DNA from 3 places in the Kitasatospora sp. NPDC058478 genome. Region 1 is predicted to be linked to each of the others. Evidence: riboswitches for the same ligand, from Rfam matches in the RefSeq annotation. Region 1 holds a riboswitch; each other region holds the start of a gene.
What was found. A riboswitch is a leader RNA that binds a small molecule or an ion and turns the genes downstream of it on or off. The one in region 1 is predicted to bind cobalamin.
Positions count from the first base shown of each region.

Region 2: another riboswitch for cobalamin. It lies ahead of metE (5-methyltetrahydropteroyltriglutamate--homocysteine S-methyltransferase); the one in region 1 lies ahead of ACFWPT_RS32250 (ribonucleoside-diphosphate reductase subunit alpha).
Region 3: another riboswitch for cobalamin. It lies ahead of ACFWPT_RS31035 (ABC transporter substrate-binding protein); the one in region 1 lies ahead of ACFWPT_RS32250 (ribonucleoside-diphosphate reductase subunit alpha).

Region 1 covers NZ_JBHXML010000071.1:39,791-43,018, reverse strand. The annotation lists gene ACFWPT_RS32255 (hypothetical protein) at 1-544, opposite strand, end outside; cobalamin riboswitch at 966-1,108, shown strand; gene ACFWPT_RS32250 (ribonucleoside-diphosphate reductase subunit alpha) at 1,300-3,228, shown strand, end outside.
Region 2 covers NZ_JBHXML010000009.1:42,152-45,379, forward strand. The annotation lists gene ACFWPT_RS07165 (ABC transporter ATP-binding protein) at 1-119, shown strand, start outside; gene ACFWPT_RS07170 (ECF transporter S component) at 116-1,030, shown strand; cobalamin riboswitch at 1,060-1,282, shown strand; gene metE (5-methyltetrahydropteroyltriglutamate--homocysteine S-methyltransferase) at 1,447-3,228, shown strand, end outside.
Region 3 covers NZ_JBHXML010000066.1:42,337-45,564, forward strand. The annotation lists gene ACFWPT_RS31030 (iron ABC transporter permease) at 1-556, opposite strand, end outside; gene ACFWPT_RS31035 (ABC transporter substrate-binding protein) at 553-1,524, opposite strand; cobalamin riboswitch at 1,619-1,824, opposite strand; gene ACFWPT_RS31040 (hypothetical protein) at 1,944-2,585, opposite strand; gene ACFWPT_RS31045 (type I polyketide synthase) at 2,861-3,228, shown strand, end outside.

The DNA of each region.
Region 1 (3,228 bases):
GGAGTGCGGAGAACAGCGCCCCCGCGTCCTGCGGCGCCGGGTCGGTGGCGGCCTCCCAGATCGGCTTCGACGGGTCGTCCGGCGCGCCGCCCGGGGTGCCGGACGGGTTCCCGCCCGGGGTTCCGGCGGCATTCGGCGCGGCACTCGGTGCGGCGGAGGACGGCCGGTTGGAGGCCGAGGCGGTCGGCCCGGCGGTCGGCTTGTCGCCGTCGCCCTTCGTCAGCAGCACCGCACCGCCCGCGACCAGGCCGCCGACCAGGACGACCGCGACCGCCACGCCGAGGGCCCGCAGCCGGCGGCGGCGCTTGTCGTCCGCCGCGTTGCGGTCCGCCAGCGCCTGCCAGTTCGGCTCGGCGCGCTGCGGCGCCTGGGGCTGCGGGTACGGCTGCGGGTGCGCCTGCGGGTGTCCTTGGGGATGCGTCTGGGGATGCGGCTGGGGGTTCGGCTGCCACTGCGGCGGCAGCTGCTGCCCCGGTTGGCCCGGCTGCGGCAGCGGAGGCTGCCCCGGCGGGCCGGGCTGCGCCACCGGCTGCGCGGGCGGCACCGGAGGCCCGTACGAGGCCGGCGGCGGCCCGAAGCCCCCGCTCGGCGGCAACACCGGACCGGGCACCACCGGCGGCTGCTGACCGTGCGCGTCCCCCGGCCCGGTGGGAGGCGTTCCCTGCGGACCCTGCCCGGGTGCGCCAGTTCCGTCGCTCACGCGCCCCCTCGCTTCGCTCGATGATCGCTTCGCGAAACGCGCCCCTCGGCGCTTCGCTCGCTCATGCGCCCAGATCGTAGGGCATGCCCCCGCCAGCCGGTCCGCCCGGTGACCGTTCCGTATCGAAACCAGGACGCCGGAGCCCGGAACCAAGGCCCCGGGAGCCCGGATCCGAGGCGCCCCAAGGCCACGGCCCGCCCCCTCCCAGCACCCCCGGTTATCGCGCCGACACACCGCGCCGTACTACATGTGGGGTCGCATCAGAGAGACACCACAAGATGTATGCTCAATCCTGCTGTCGATGCAGGGGAACCCGGTGCGAATCCGGGACTGCCCCGCAGCGGTGAGCGGGCGGCTCCAGCAGCCGCACCGCGAGTCCGAGTACCTGCCGACGGTGTGCGCACGGGCCCTCCCGCAGAGGCCGCGCCAGCACGAGAACTACCTTCCGGGCCTCGCGGGCGGGCCGGGGACGCCACTGTCGCGCGACGCTTCCTGCGTACGTGCCGTGCTCCCCTGCCCCGAACGGCCCGGTACCCCCCGATCACCGCCGCCGATCGCCGCCAGGAGAGAGCGCCTTGACCACCGCTGCCTCAGCCACCCTGCCCGCCCAGGGCACCGGCCCCGCCCCCACCGACCCGACGGTCTCCGACCCCGGCGGCGCGCTCCTTCGGCTGCTCACCGACCGCAGCGTCGATCTCCCCCAGGTGGACCCCGGCCATGTCGCCGCCGCCGCGCTGCGCGGCCGCCACGCCGGCTCGGACTTCGCCGAGCTGCGCGGGCTGGCCGTGGACGCCGCCGCGTCGATGATCGCCGAGGACCCCCAGTACTCGAAGCTGGCCGCCCGGCTGCTCGCCCTGGAGATCGTCGACGAGGCGAACAGCCAGGGCTCGCGCTCCTTCGCCGCCTCGATCGCCGTCGGCCACGACGAGGGCCTGATCGGCGACACCACCGCCGCCTTCGTCGCCAAGCACGCCGCCGCCCTGGACGCGCTGATCGACGTACACGGCGACGACCGCTTCGAGTACTTCGGCCTGCGCACCGTGCAGTCCCGCTACCTGCTGCGCCACCCGATCACCCGCAAGGTCATCGAGACCCCGCAGCACTTCCTGCTCCGCGTCGCCTGCGGCCTGGCGGTCGGCGACAGCGAGCAGTCCGTGCGCGAGGTCGCCGAGCTGTACGGCCTGATGAGCCGGCTGGAGTACCTGACCTCCTCGCCGACCCTGTTCAACTCCGGCACCCGGCACCCGCAGATGTCGAGCTGCTACCTGCTCGACTCCCCGCTGGACAACCTGGACTCGATCTACAACCGCTACGCGCAGATCGCCCGGCTGTCCAAGCACGCCGGCGGCATCGGCCTGTCCTACTCGCGCATCCGCTCGCGCGGCAGCCTGATCCGCGGCACCAACGGCAAGTCCAACGGCATCGTCCCGTTCCTGCGCACCCTCGACTCCTCGGTCGCCGCCGTCAACCAGGGCGGCCGCCGCAAGGGCGCGGCCTGCGTCTACCTGGAGACCTGGCACGCCGACATCGAGGAGTTCCTGGAGCTCCGCGACAACACCGGCGAAGAGGCGCGGCGCACCCACAACCTCAACCTGGCGCACTGGATCCCGGACGAGTTCATGCGCCGGGTCAACGCCAACGAGGACTGGTCGCTCTTCTCCCCCGCCGACGTGCCCGAGCTCGTCGACCTGTGGGGCTCCGACTTCGACGAGGCCTACCGCAAGGCCGAGCTGGCCGGCAAGGCCGTGCGCTCCATCCCCGCGCAGACCCTGTACGCCCGGATGATGCGCACCCTGGCGCAGACCGGCAACGGCTGGATGACCTTCAAGGACGCCTCCAACCGCGCCGCCAACCAGACCGCGCTGCCCGGCCGCACGGTGCACTCCTCGAACCTGTGCACCGAGATCCTGGAGGTCACGGACGACTCCGAGACCGCCGTCTGCAACCTCGGCTCGGTCAACCTCGGCGCCCACGTCGCCCCCGGGGCCTCCGTCGACGACCTGCTCGGCGCCATGGACTGGGAGCGCCTCGACGCCACCGTCCGCACCGCCGTGACGTTCCTCGACCGCGTGGTGGACATCAACTTCTACCCGACCACCGAGGCCGGCACCTCCAACTCCCGCTGGCGCCCGGTCGGCCTCGGCGTGATGGGCCTCCAGGACGTCTTCTTCAAGCTGCGGATCGACTTCGACTCCGCCGAGGCCGCGCGGCTCTCCACCCTCATCGCCGAGCGCATCATGCTCACCGCGTACGAGCGCTCCGCCGACCTGGCCGAGCAGCTGGGCCGCCACGAGGCCTACGGCGAGACCCGCGCCGCCCGCGGCGAACTGCACATCGACCACTTCCCGACGGCCGCCCCGCAGTGGGCCGACCGCTGGACCGCGCTGCGCGCCCGCATCGCCGAGACCGGCCTGCGCAACTCGCTGCTGCTGGCCATCGCGCCGACCGCGACCATCGCGTCCATCGCCGGCGTCTACGAGTGCATCGAGCCGCAGGTCTCCAACCTGTTCAAGCGCGAGACGCTGTCC
Region 2 (3,228 bases), on a different contig from region 1:
AGGTCATCGTCGCCTCGCCCACCTTCGCCCCCCAGACCGCCAAGGTCCTCGCCCCGCTGCCCTACCTGACCACCCGGCAGGTCGCCGCCGCCCTCGCGCCCGCGCAGGCCGCCCGGTGAGCGCCGTCCGGATCCCCGGCCGGGCCCGCGTCGTCGCGGCCCTGGCCGCCTTCATCGGCCTGGTCGCCTTCACCTGGCCGTTCGTCGTCGCCCCCGGGAAGTTCGGTTCCTCCTACGCCCCGCCGCTGATCTTCGGCACCCTGCTGATCCTGGTGCTCGCCGTCGTCATCGCCGAGATCGCGGCCGGCGGCATCGACGCCAAGGCCCTCGCCATGCTCGGCGTCCTGTCCGCCGTCAACGCCGGGCTGCGCCCGCTCGGCGCCGGCACCGCCGGGGTGGAGACGGTTTTCTTCCTCCTCGTCCTGGCCGGCCGGGTCTTCGGCCCGGGCTTCGGCTTCACCCTCGGCTGCACCTCGCTGTTCGCCTCCGCGCTGCTCACCGGCGGCGTCGGCCCCTGGATGCCGTACCAGATGTTCGGCTGCGCGTTCGTCGGCATGCTCGCCGGGCTGCTGCCGAGAACCCGACGGCGGCGCTGGGAGGTGGCGATGCTGGCCGCGTACGGGGCGTTCTCCGGGTACCTCTTCGGCTTCCTCCTCAACCTCTCCTTCTGGCCGTTCTCCACCGACCCGAACAGTTCCATCGCCTACCTGCCGGGGCTGCCCTTCACCGAGCAGTGGCACCGCTACCTGCTCTTCGACCTCGCCACCTCGCTCGGCTGGGACACCGGCCGGGCCGTCACCACCTTCACCGCCGTGCTCGTCGTCGGCCCGGCCGTCCTCACCGTCTTCCGCCGCGCGGCCCGCCGCGCCAACTTCGAGCCCATGGTGGGCTTCGAAGCCCCGGACGCCCCGGACAGTCGACGAGTCACCGCGAACGACACCGCGAACGACACCGCGAACGCCGCCGCGAACGGCACCGCCACCGGCTCCGCGAGCGGCGAGGGAGTCTCACCATGCGGACGGCTTCCGTGAATTCCGCGTCGGCCCCGGCGGTTTGCCCCTAAGCTGGCGACGCAGCTGGTTCGTCCTGCCCGCCAGGCAGGACGTCGCAAGAGGGAACCCGGTGGGAATCCGGGACTGCCCCGCAGCGGTGAGTGGGAACGACCGCCGTCATACGCACTGGACCCGGGACGGGTCTGGGAAGCGATGGCCAGTAGGTACCGGACGCCAACAGGCCCGGTGCGCCCACGAGTCCGAAGACCTGCCCGTTGCCCGCCCGCGGACCGTTCCGCGTGCGGATATCCCGGTGACCTCGTGGGCGGGTCGGCGACCATACCAGGCGGGTCCGGCACGCGCATCGACGTGAGCCGCCGCCCGGTTCGTCATCCCTTCGCGCTCTCGTCCCGTCCCCGGGCACTTGAGGAGCCAGACTCGCGAAGGAGAGTCCCTTGACCACGAAGTCCGCAGCCGCGGCAACCAGGGCCACCGTGTACGGCTACCCCCGACAGGGCCAGGGCCGGGAGCTGAAGAAGGCCGTCGAGGGCTACTGGAAGGGCACGGTCACCGCCGACGCCCTGCGGGAGACGGCGGTCGGCCTGCGCCGGAAGAACTGGGCGCAGCTCGCCGGGGCCGGTGTCCTGGAAGTGCCCACCGGCGACTTCTCGCTCTACGACCACGTGCTGGACACCACGGTCGCCGTCGGCGCGATCCCGCCCCGGCACCGGGATGCGGTCGAAATCGACGCGCTGGACGGCTACTTCGCCATGGCACGCGGCACCCAGGAGGTCGCGCCACTGGAGATGACCAAGTGGTTCGACACCAACTACCACTACCTGGTGCCCGAACTCGGCCCGGACACCGTCTTCACCGCGAACCCGGCCAAGGCCGTCGGGGAGTTCCGGGAGGCGCTGGCGCTCGGCCACACCGCACGCCCCGTGCTCGTCGGCCCCCTCACCTACCTGCTGCTCGCCAAGCCCGCCCCCGGTGTCGCCGAGGACTTCCAGCCGATCACCCTGCTGGACCGGCTGCTGCCCGTCTACGCGCAGCTGCTGGCGGACCTGAAGGCGGCCGGCGCCGAGTGGGTGCAACTGGACGAGCCCGCCCTGGTGCAGGACCGCACCCCGGCCGAGCTGAACGCCGCCGCCCGCGCCTACCGTGAGCTGGGCGGTCTGGCGGACCGTCCGAAGCTGCTGGTCGCGAGCTACTTCGACCGCCTGGGCGAGGCCCTGCCGGTGCTGGCCAAGGCCCCGGTCGAGGGCCTGGCGCTGGACTTCACGGGGCCCGCCGCGGCGAACCTTGACGACCTGGCCGCCGTCGGCGGGCTGCCCGGCAAGCGGCTGGTCGCCGGGGTGGTCGACGGGCGCAACATCTGGATCAACGACCTGGAGAAGTCGCTGGCCACCCTGGCGACCCTGTTGGGCCTCGCCGAGCGGGTCGACGTCGCCCCGTCCTGCTCCCTCCTGCACGTGCCGCTGGACGCCGCCGCCGAACGCGACGTCGACCCGCAGATCCTGCGCTGGCTCGCCTTCGCCCAGCAGAAGGCCAGGGAGGTGGCGCTGCTGGCCCGGGGCCTGCGCGAGGGTACGGGGGCGATCGCCGCCGACCTGGCCGCCAACCGCGCCGACCTCGCCTCGCGCGCCAACTCGCCGATCACCCACGACCCGGCGGTGCGCGCCCGCACCGCCGCCGTCACCGACGCGGATGCGCGCCGCGCCCAGGCCTACCCGCAGCGGGCCGAGGCCCAGCGTGCCCGGCTCGGCCTGCCGCTGCTGCCGACCACCACCATCGGCTCGTTCCCGCAGACCTCCGAACTGCGGGTCGCCCGGGCCGACCTCACGGCGGGCCGGATCGACGCGGCGGCCTACCGGGAGCGGATGGAGACCGAGGTCCGGGAGGTCATCGCCTTCCAGGAGAAGGCCGGACTGGACGTCCTGGTGCACGGCGAGCCCGAGCGCAACGACATGGTCCAGTACTTCGCCGAACAGCTCACCGGCTACCTCGCCACCCGGCACGGCTGGGTGCAGTCCTACGGCACCCGGTACGTGCGCCCGCCGGTCCTGGCCGGGGACATCTCCCGCCCGCACCCGATGACCGTCGACTGGTTCCGCTACGCGCAGGGCCTCACCGACCGTCCGGTCAAGGGCATGCTCACCGGCCCCGTCACGATGCTCGCTTGGTCCTTCGTCCGCGACGACCAGCCGCTCGGCGACACCGCCCGCCAGGTCGCCCTC
Region 3 (3,228 bases), on a different contig from region 1:
AGGTGTAGGCCCCGCACATCTGCCCCACCGCGATGCCGGCGAGCACGGTCCGGGTGGTCGGTAGGGACCGGGTGCGGGCGCCGGCCAGTGCCAGGACGACGGCGGCGGCGAGCAGGGCACCGGCGAAGGCCGCCGTCGCCACCGCGCCGGTGCCCACGGCGCCGGTCACGCCGACGCCGAGGACGATCACGGTGACCGCGCCTGCGGCGGCTCCGTCGGAGATCCCGAGCAGGAAGGGATCGGCCAGGTCGTTCCCGGTCAGCGTCTGCAGCACCGCGCCGCAGACCGCGAGGCCTGCGCCGGTGGCAGCCGCTCCCAGAACCCGGGGCAGCCGCAACTGCCAGACGATCTGGTCGTCCAGCAGCGTGACGTGCTGGCCGCCCAGCCCGAGACGGCGCGCCACGACATCGATCACCGTCCGGACCGGCTCGGGTTGCGAGCCCACGGCCAGGCCGAGGAGCACGGTGGTCAGCAGCAGGGCCGCGCCGATGGCCAGGGCCGCCGTCGCGCGGCCCGGACCGGAGGGCCGCACGACGGGGCGGGGTTCGGTGGTCATGAACCCGGGTGCAGCTGGCCCAGCCCTGCGGACACCCGGGCGGCACCGTCGGCGAGCCGCACGCCGGGAGTCGACTCCGAGAACGGCACCACCACGAAAGCCTTGCGCTGCACGGCGGTGAGCTTGCTCAGCACCGGGTCGTTCTCCAAGTAGTCGATCTTGGACTGGGCGGTGTCCCAGCCGGCGTCCGCGACCACGATGGCGTCCGGGTCCGCCGCGACGACCTTCTCCCAGCTCACGTTCTGCCAGCCACCGGGCAGGTCCCCGAAGACGTTGCGGGCGCCCACGGCATCGAGCACGAGCTGAGGTCCGCCGTGGCCGGCACCGACGAACGGCGACTTGGTGTCCGAGTCGTACCACAGGACCTTCAGACTCTTGCCCGCGGCCGTCGCCGTGAACTGGGCGAGCTGCTGCTCCTGCTGCTGCTGGATCGCGGCGGCCCGCTCCGTGACACCGAAGACCTTGGCGACGTCGTTCAGTTCACCCCACACCGCCTGCCAGGTCGTCGGCGGCACCTGGCTCTTGTCCGAGCAGCCGAACGGGGACAGGTACGACGGGATGCCCTGGCCGCGCAGCTCGTCCCGGCTGCCCGCGACCTTGTCGGTGAACGCGCTGGAGTAGGAGGCGTACAGGAAGTCGGGACGGGCCGCGAGGAGCTTCTCCTTCGTCGGGTAGTCCTTGGAGAGCACCGGGACGGAGTCGTAGGCCGCCTTCCACTTCTCCGGGACGGAATCGTCGAGGTAGGCGGTACCGGCCATGCGGGACTGCAGGCCGAGGGACAGGGCCACCTCGGTGGCACCCTCGTTGAGCGTCACCAGCCGGGCGGGCGGCGCGCCGACCGTCACGGTCGTCCCGCAGTTGTCCACGCTCACCGGCGCGGCACTTCCGGCCGCCCCGCCGGACGTGGCGGGCGCGGGGGCGCCGGTGCAAGCCCCGAGCGCGCCGGTGAACAGGACGGCCGCGACCACCCGGCCGACACGTATCGGACCTGTGGGACGAACGGAACATATCGATCGAAACGGATACAGCAGACCGCTGGGCACGTGTTCTCCAAAACCCTCGTGGAACATGTCGCGCCGTGGCCGGTCTCCTGGCTTCCGCATCAACACGCCGCAGCCGACCTTCCCGGACGGCTCTTCCAGCCCGCCCAGTGGCCCTGACCGCTGGAAAAGCCGGTCAGCGAGGGCCGCGGAACTCCGCGGCAACAGTGGCGAGGGCCGCACCGGACTCAGACCGGTTTCCCGTACACCACGGCGATGGCAAGGTATCAGGCGTGGTCAGGTCGGTGCTGACCGGCTCAAGGACGCCCACCGGCCACGCGAAGCGCCGGCAGCGGCAGCGCCTTGACGGAGGTGTGTGTTCGGCCTGCCGGCTTTCCAGCGCGCTGTCACGCAGTGGCGGTGGCAGCTTCGGTGGCTCCGCCAGTTGAGGGTGACTGGAGGGAGCAGGCCGAGATCCGGACCGCGAGCTCCTCGTAGTCGACGGGTTCGCCACACAGCCGGCGTACGGAAGCAAGGCCCAGGCTGGCCTGTCCGGTGGCCTCCACGAGAGCACGGGAAGCAACGTAGAAGCGCCACTGGCCGATGTCGAGCGGGTCGTAGTCGGCGTGGGTGAGCGCGGTATGGAGGGCGAAGACGTAGACATCCGCGTTGTAGGACTGCTCTGCGGCGTCACCGTCCTCGGGAGTCCAGGTGCGTCCGCGCAGCCGGGAGAAGCGAATCTCCGACAGCTGACGCTGCCCCCAGGCTTGGAGGTAGGCGCTGGTCTTGACCTCGATCCTGAGCCCGTCAGGCGTCAGGACATCGAAGCTGTCCCATTCCATGTTGCGTGCCACAGCGCCGACGGCGCGGTGGACCAGGAATTCCGCGAGCAGGCCCCGGGTGGTGTTGGTTCGCAAGTCGGGCATCGCGTAGCGCCAGAAGTCCAGCACCGTCCCGGCATCGGTGCCGCGGAAGGCCTCGTTGCCGTCGAGCGGCGCCAGTTCGGCCGGGGTGTGCCAGGCGTTGGGGGCGGCGGAGTCGGAGAGCATTCCCCCAGCCTGACACGGGCGCCGGACGGGGAGGGCGGTATCGGGGGCAGCGCTCAAAGTCCACGGCGCTGTGCCCTCGCGCCCTCCCGGGCTGGAGAGCTGCTGTTTCCGCAGGTCAGAGGCCTGATTGCTGCCTCGAAGTGCCGCGGTTCCTCGGCGGCCGCAAGCGCAGCTGCGGCGAGTCCGCAGGACTCGGTCTGTGCCCGTGTGTTACTGGGTACGGAGGGGATCGACGGGGGAGTGGGTCGCGAGTGGCGAGAGGTCGGAGCCGGGGCGTGAGTGGTGAACTGCGGTATGACGATCTGGTGCGGCCGCTGCCGGAGTTGCTGAGGAGGCACACCGAACGGTCGGGGGACCGGGTCGCGTTCCACGACTTCTCGCGCGGTGTCAGCTACGCCGAGTTGGAGCGGCGGACCGGGCGGCTGGCCGGGTCGCTCGTGCGGGCGGGGGTCCGGCGCGGGGATCGGGTGGCGCTCTGCCTGGGCAACTGCGTGGAGCTGGTGGAGGGTTGCCTCGCCGTGCTGCGGGCGGGGGCGGTCGGTGTCCTGCTCAATCCCCGCTCCTCCGACGACGAACTCGACTACTACCTGCGGGACAGCGGCGCCTCGGCCATCATCACCGACCCCGCGCACCTCGCGCAGCT